DNA from 2 places in the Streptococcus sp. ZY19097 genome. Region 1 is predicted to be linked to the other one. Evidence: riboswitches for the same ligand, from Rfam matches in the RefSeq annotation. Region 1 holds a riboswitch; the other holds the start of a gene.
What was found. Region 1 has a riboswitch for thiamine pyrophosphate ahead of thiT (energy-coupled thiamine transporter ThiT). Riboswitches for the same ligand answer to the same signal wherever they lie in the genome.
Positions count from the first base shown of each region.

Region 2: another riboswitch for thiamine pyrophosphate. It lies ahead of tenA (thiaminase II); the one in region 1 lies ahead of thiT (energy-coupled thiamine transporter ThiT).

Region 1 covers NZ_CP160400.1:586,650-590,066, forward strand. The annotation lists gene ABZ559_RS02980 (histidine phosphatase family protein) at 1-540, opposite strand, end outside; gene ABZ559_RS02985 (aminoacyl-tRNA deacylase) at 544-1,020, opposite strand; gene thiT (energy-coupled thiamine transporter ThiT) at 1,088-1,645, opposite strand; TPP riboswitch at 1,740-1,837, opposite strand; gene ABZ559_RS02995 (glycoside hydrolase family 25 protein) at 1,928-2,773, opposite strand; gene ABZ559_RS03000 (D-alanine--D-alanine ligase) at 3,038-3,417, shown strand, end outside.
Region 2 covers NZ_CP160400.1:1,268,863-1,272,279, reverse strand. The annotation lists gene thiM (hydroxyethylthiazole kinase) at 1-404, opposite strand, end outside; gene thiD (bifunctional hydroxymethylpyrimidine kinase/phosphomethylpyrimidine kinase) at 405-1,202, opposite strand; gene tenA (thiaminase II) at 1,195-1,881, opposite strand; TPP riboswitch at 2,324-2,413, opposite strand; gene pcrA (DNA helicase PcrA) at 2,759-3,417, opposite strand, start outside.

The DNA of each region.
Region 1 (3,417 bases):
AGCATTATCCAGACCGCCGCTATCTCGCAATCTCGCAGGCTCGTAGCCCATCAAAGAGCGGATAGAGGCAGTAAAGTTAGCACCGTGTCCGACCAAAAGGACATTTTTGAAATCTTTGTTTAGTGAGAGGATGAAATTGCGAACACGCTGAGTTGTCTTATGAACGGTTTCAGCTTCAAAGACATCAGCATCAAAACGAGCCAAATTATGACGAAAAGCATGCATTTGTTGGGGGTATATAGAAAGGACAGTTGCAATTTTGCTCCCCTCAAGACGCCCCAGCTTCCATTCTCTCAGAGCAGAGGTGTAGACAATGGGTTTAGGATTATTGTTTTCTTGGATGATAAGCTGAGCGGTTTTGCGAGCACGTTTTAAATCACTGGAATAAACAGCATCGAAATCAATTTCAGATAAGTAGTGTCCCAAAGCGCGAATTTCCTCCAGTGATTCTTGTAGCAGCGGGGAGTCTCCGCTCGCACCTTGAAGCCGACCTTCCAAGTTCCACTCTGTTTTCCCGTGCCTGACAAAAAAGATCTTCATATCCTAGTCCTCAATTAGATCTGCAAATGTGGCACCAACAAAATCAGCTAAAGCTTGGCTGTCAATGCGGATAGAGCGACCAACTTCACCAGCCGAGACAATCATTTGTCCCAATTCTAAAGCTCGCTGATCAATGAAAATCGGAAAAGCATGCTTTTGGCGAATACCGACAGGATTGTTGGCTCCGTGAATGTAACCAGTTGTTTTTTGTAAGTCTTTTTGGGGAATCATGCTGACTTTTTTGTTACCAGAAATTTTAGCCAATTTCTTTTCAGAAAGATGCTCTGTAATCTGCACGATACCAATTACTGGACCAGACTTATCCCCAGTCAGCGCGAGGGTTTTGAAAATTTCCTCACGTTTGATATCGTTGGGAAGTTCACCTTCTAAAGCATTGATTGCGAGACTTTCGTGAACAATTTTTTCCTTATCTAAAATTTGATCAACCAAGGTCTTTTTTAATTTGACTTTTTTCGCCATTGATGTTCTCTCCTTGTTACTAAAAAAGCGATATAAGATTATTATACCACTTTAAAGTAGCCACGGATTAATGATTTGGTTGGAAGAACTGGGGCTGACTTCTCAATAAAATGACAATACTAATGATAACAAAGGCAAGTGTCAATATGCCAGCTGTGCCATTGACCGTGAAAGAATACCACTCTGCGGACATCCCTTTTGGGGCATAAGAGGACCAGAAGATGACACCAGCGATATAGTGCAAAATATAGCGTGTGATGGTCGCTAGACAGGCTCCTACTAAGGCAAATAGCAAAGCTTTCTCTTCTTGATCAGATTTGAGAGCCTTTTGTAGGGGAGTTGTCAGAAAGCCAGCCAATCCCATGCAGGCAAAAGCCAAGACATACTCAATCAGGACTTGTGAAAGACTGAGGTAATAGACTTTCCCCAGAGCAAAGTGCAGCAGCCCCCAAATCAAACCAGCTAAAATCCCATACTTAGAGCCGCGACGGAGTGCAAAAAGTACCAGAGGTACAGCACCAAAAGAGGGTGTGAACCAAGAAGCAAAATCTGGAATAAAGGAAAGTGCCATTGCAAGAGCTGCAAAGATGGCTGCTTCAACAAGTGTACGAACATTTTTTGACATAAAAAACTCCTTTTGTATCACAAAAGGAGTGCAGTACAGCAATGCTATAGTAAAATTTGAAAAGTGCGAAAAAGCGCCTTTCAACTTCTCTACTGACATATCTACTCACAATTCCTCCGCTCGTGCTAACGAGATCAGGTTCTTAGGATTTCGCAAAATGCGATCTCAGCCAAGGCACTCCTTTGTGATATTATTTAATTGATTACATTATAGTCTGAAAACAAAGGCACTGTCAAGACAATTCTGAAAATTTTCCGAAAAAAATCAGCAACTAACAGCTAGCTACTGACTTTTAATTTTGCCAAATAATTTTTCGTAGGTAGATTTGGTATCTTTGGTTACCGCAATCTGATTGAGATCAAGTGGCGAGTCAAATCCATTTATATAGCCTTGTGATGTGTATTGATGGAGGTCGTAGTCAAGTGTCGTATCTGGTGCAGCATCGTAGTAACCAGAATCAGACCCGTAAGTTGGAATCCAGACAGCGTCAAAATCTTTCACAGAAATTTCCTGCTCAGTCATGAAGTATGTGCCAATATAGATACCGACATTTTTAGCACCTAGCTTTTTCAATTCTTTACGAAAGGCTTGAACACCTTTATCCATATCAGCCATAGTTTCTTCCTCAACGTCAATCCAATAGAAAGTGGGCTTATAAGGAGATGCAGCTTTATAGAATGCGCGAGCTTCCTCTTTCATTTCTTTAGTAGAGCTTCCAAGGGCATAGCTATAAACAGCAACAGGCACATTTCTCTTCTGAAATTCTGTGATATGTGTCTTAAATGATTTATCAATCCCAGTGGTGTAGGCGGCATTATTATCTTTGGTAATTTGTGACCCTCCATAGACACGAACAATAGCACCAGAGATATTATTTGAAAGGGTATCGTAGTCAATTTCACTAGGAAGCTGCCAACCTGAGACATCAATAATCGGGTTAAGAACGAATTCCTCTGTTTCTGAACTAGATGAACTTGTCGTACTCTTACTAGTTGCAGAGGGTATTGTTTTCTCTGCACTTGCAAGCTGCTGACTCAGAAGATTGTCTGAGTGGATTTTTCCGATGAAAAACAGCAGAGTTAGTAAGGCAAATAAGACAAGAACAACAATTGGTTTAATTCTTCTCATTAGTCATATTTTAACGTAAAAACCCCTAAAAATCAAAGGAAGCAGACTCTTGTAACGAAACTGTCATATATTTTTACAAAACTATCAAGATAGCGTGTTCCTTTTTTAAAGATAAATGATCAAGATGATGTTATTTAGGGATTTTGAGGAATCACGATTTCATGACGGGGGTGTGATTTTTTTGACTTCTACTTTTAAAGTTTTTGTGATTATGGTAAGATATAATGTGAAAAATAGGACTTAAAAAATAGAAAAGAGAGACTCATGCCTAAACAAACTTTAGTTCTTTTGTATGGTGGACGTTCAGCAGAACGTGAAGTATCAGTTTTATCGGCTGAAAGTGTCATGCGTGCCGTGAATTATGATAAATTTTATGTTAAAACATATTTTATCACACAAAGTGGTGATTTTATTAAGACTCAAGAGTTTTCAAATACGCCGACTGCTGATGAAAAATTAATGACTAATAGCGATGTGGATTTTAGTCGTCAAATTAGGCCAAGTGATATTTATGAAGAGGGAGCAGTGGTCTTTCCAGTCCTTCATGGTCCTATGGGTGAAGATGGTTCCATCCAAGGTTTTTTGGAAGTTCTCAAAATGCCTTACGTTGGTACTAATATTTTATCGTCAAGTGTTGCCATGGA
Region 2 (3,417 bases), 680 kb from region 1:
TCTACTCCTTTACTTGCGACCTTTTGACCAATCAGGGCTGCGATTTCACTAGCATTTCCTCTCAACAATGAAATCTTATGGTGTTCTAAGAGGTCAAGTGCAACATTTTTACGAAATTGCCCAGCACCAGCTGCTACAGGATCTAAAACCGTCCGAATATCATATCTCTCCGCAATGTCCAAGGCATCCTTATAAAGTTGCCAATTTCTCTCATTTAGTGTCCCGATATTGACCAGCAAAGCACTGGCTTGCGGTAAAAAATCTTCTAAATCATCCTGATATTCACTCATAGCAGGTGAAGCACCCAAGGCTAAAAGACCATTAGCTGTAAAATTTTTTACCACATTATTGGTAAGACATATAGTTAGAGGTTGTTCTTGTTTTAGTTTTTCGAGATAAGTCATCTATTCTCCTTTATAGGTTATGTGATTAACAGGTCCATTTCCATGCCCCAATTCAGGTGCAGTTCTAATGGCTTCTGTGATAAAACGTTTTGCGGTTGCAACCGCTTTTTCAATGGGATGACCCTTTGCTAACTCTGCTGTAATGACCGCAGCATAAGTGCAACCTGTTCCGTGAGTGTGCCTAGTCGGAATACGATCAGAACGAAATGTCAAAATATCACCGTTTTCTAAGAAAAGAACATCGGTCGCCTCACCTTCCAGGTGCCCTCCTTTTATCACGACATTTTTAACGCCAAATTGTGTTTGAATAGTTCTACCAGCTTGGTAAATAGAAGCTTCATCAGGTATTTTTGCTCCACAAAGTACTTCAGCTTCTGGTAAATTAGGAGTGATAATCATTGCAAGAGGTAAAAGTTTTTCTTTAAGAGACTGCACCGCGTCCTGACTAATCAGCTGATCACCGCTAGTCGCTACCATAACAGGATCTAAGACATAGGGACTGTCACTATTCTTCAAATACCAACTGATACGTTCAATTGTTTCTATTTCTGCTAACATCCCTGTTTTAATTGCATGGGGCTTAATATCCGAAAAAACACTTTTAAGCTGAGCCTCCAGGATAGACTGTTCCAGATGACAGATGGCTTGTACACCTTGTGTGTTTTGTGCTACAACACTCGTAATAACCGACATTCCGTACACCCCACGCGCTTGAAAACTTTTCAAATCTGCCATAATTCCAGCACCACCACTAGGATCTGTACCCGCAATACTTAAAGCAACTTGTAATTTAGACATTTCGTACCTCCTTAGGCCATTCTTCCTGATTTACAGCCATTTGAAAAAATAGACGCTCATGTTGGCAACTTTCTAAAAAAACACGAATCACTTTTTTTCTCTCCTTATCTGTCAAATGTTGACTATACTTCTCTAGCAAATCAAAATAGACACTCAAGCAATCTTCAGCAATAGCATTGTTTGCATAGAAATCAAACCATTTTTTAAACGAATTATCAGCAGTAATTTTTCCACCACCCAATACTCGTTTTGCAACTTGCTGATAAATCCACGGACATGCAAGCATTGCAGCTAAAATATAAACCAACTGATTGCAGTTTAGATGATAATACAAATGCTTAATGTAATGATCTGCACTTGGATAGCAATCTTTGTCCATTACAATTTCATGATAATCTTTTCCAACCACCTGTGCCAAATACCTATGCGCTTCAATTTCATGCTCAAAGATAAATTCAATTTGATTCAAAAAGAATTTTTTAGTTGTTTTATCTGATACTTTGGCAAAAAGCTGAGCATAAATATCTGAAAATTTTTCAAGATAGATAGCATCTGCTTTCAGATAATGTGAAATAGCTTCAAAAGATAGCGTATCTGTAACCATCCCTTGAATAAAATCGTCTTCTATGATCTTCTTAATAAAAACATTACTATAAATTTTACATTCATCGGTAATCATTACTATCCTCCTTTATCATCGGCATACCTTTTTAATGATAAATAGCTAAACGTTTAATTGTAGATTGAATCCACTACTTTTGAAATAATCTAACTAAGTTGCCTTGACCTACTCCCAAAATATACAGAGCCAGTTCAATCTTGGATGCTTCTATCAATCACTCGTTAAAAATAAAAAGTAAAAAAATACATATTCGTTCTTCCAAAAAGCCTCTGGTTTTCCTTTTTTTTACAAAGTAGCTAAAAATGTGACTGGGGTGCAGAAAGATAAATGAGTGAACTGACAAAGCTGGCTATTTCTTTAAGTATTATGGCTCTTCAAAAAATAATAAAAAACACCATCTGAAAACTCAAATAGTGCGTTTTTATTTAAAGCTACTGAAAAAAAACTTTTGTCGTCACAAAAGAAACATCTTTCAAAGATTTAAGCGCAACAAAAATACCTCGTTGCTCACACATTTCCCTTCGCCAGTTCTAACTGTATCAGGTTCAATGGGTATAATCTCAGCTTTTACGCACCCCAAATGCTTTATTTAATTACAAACCAACTATACCATAATCACTTTTATTCTGCAACAATTTTCAGAAAATTTTTTGCTAACTTGTCCACTTTATCCGCTAGAAAATCTTATCATACTCAATGAAAATCAAAAGTAGCCTAGGAAACGAAGCCGACGATAGAACTTGAGTTCATCAAGGCAAGTTGACAACGGATAATTTTGATTTTCGAAGAGTATCAGATATAAAAAGAGCTGGAACACATGTGTCCAGCTTTCTTATATTTTCAGAGTCTCAATTAAAAGGTATAGAGAGAAAGTAAGGATATAGAGGTGGCGGGCCTAAATCAAATCACTTCACATGGCACCATTTTTTTAATGTTATGATTTTTTCTCAATCGGAGCTAGACTTGCTAGAAGTTTTTTAAGTCCCACCTCAGGGAAATTAATTTTTAATTCTTGAGCCTTTCCTGTCCCACTAACTGCCAGAACTGTGCCATCACCCCACTTTTTATGATGGGCGATATCTCCAATTTGCCAGTCAACCGACGCTTTTTGAAGGCTATTTTGACCAAAAGGTTGTCCTCCAGAGTTTTTTGAAAATGGCTGAACTTTGGACTTAGATGACGTTGTATAGTCTGGTTGTACCTGAACTTTTCTGGCTTGCAGTGCTTGTTGCAAGCTCATCCCCTGACCAAATTGTCTTGCTCCGCTATTGGCATATGTCGCACTGAAAGATGTATTTGCAGGCCGCGCCAATCCTTGATACTGCAATAGATCAGTGGAAATTTCATTGAGGAAGCGGGTTGGACGATTGTAGTTTGTCTTACCATACAGAATACGACTGTTAGCATTTGTCAAAAAGAGAATTTCCTCCGCCCGAGTAATTCCGACATAGGCCAGACGCCGTTCTTCTTCCAATTCATCCTGATCTTCAGAAGCGCGTGATAATGGGAAAACTCCTTCCTCCATTCCAATCAAAAAGACAACTGGAAATTCTAGACCTTTGGCAGCATGAAGAGTCATCAAAGTAACTTCAG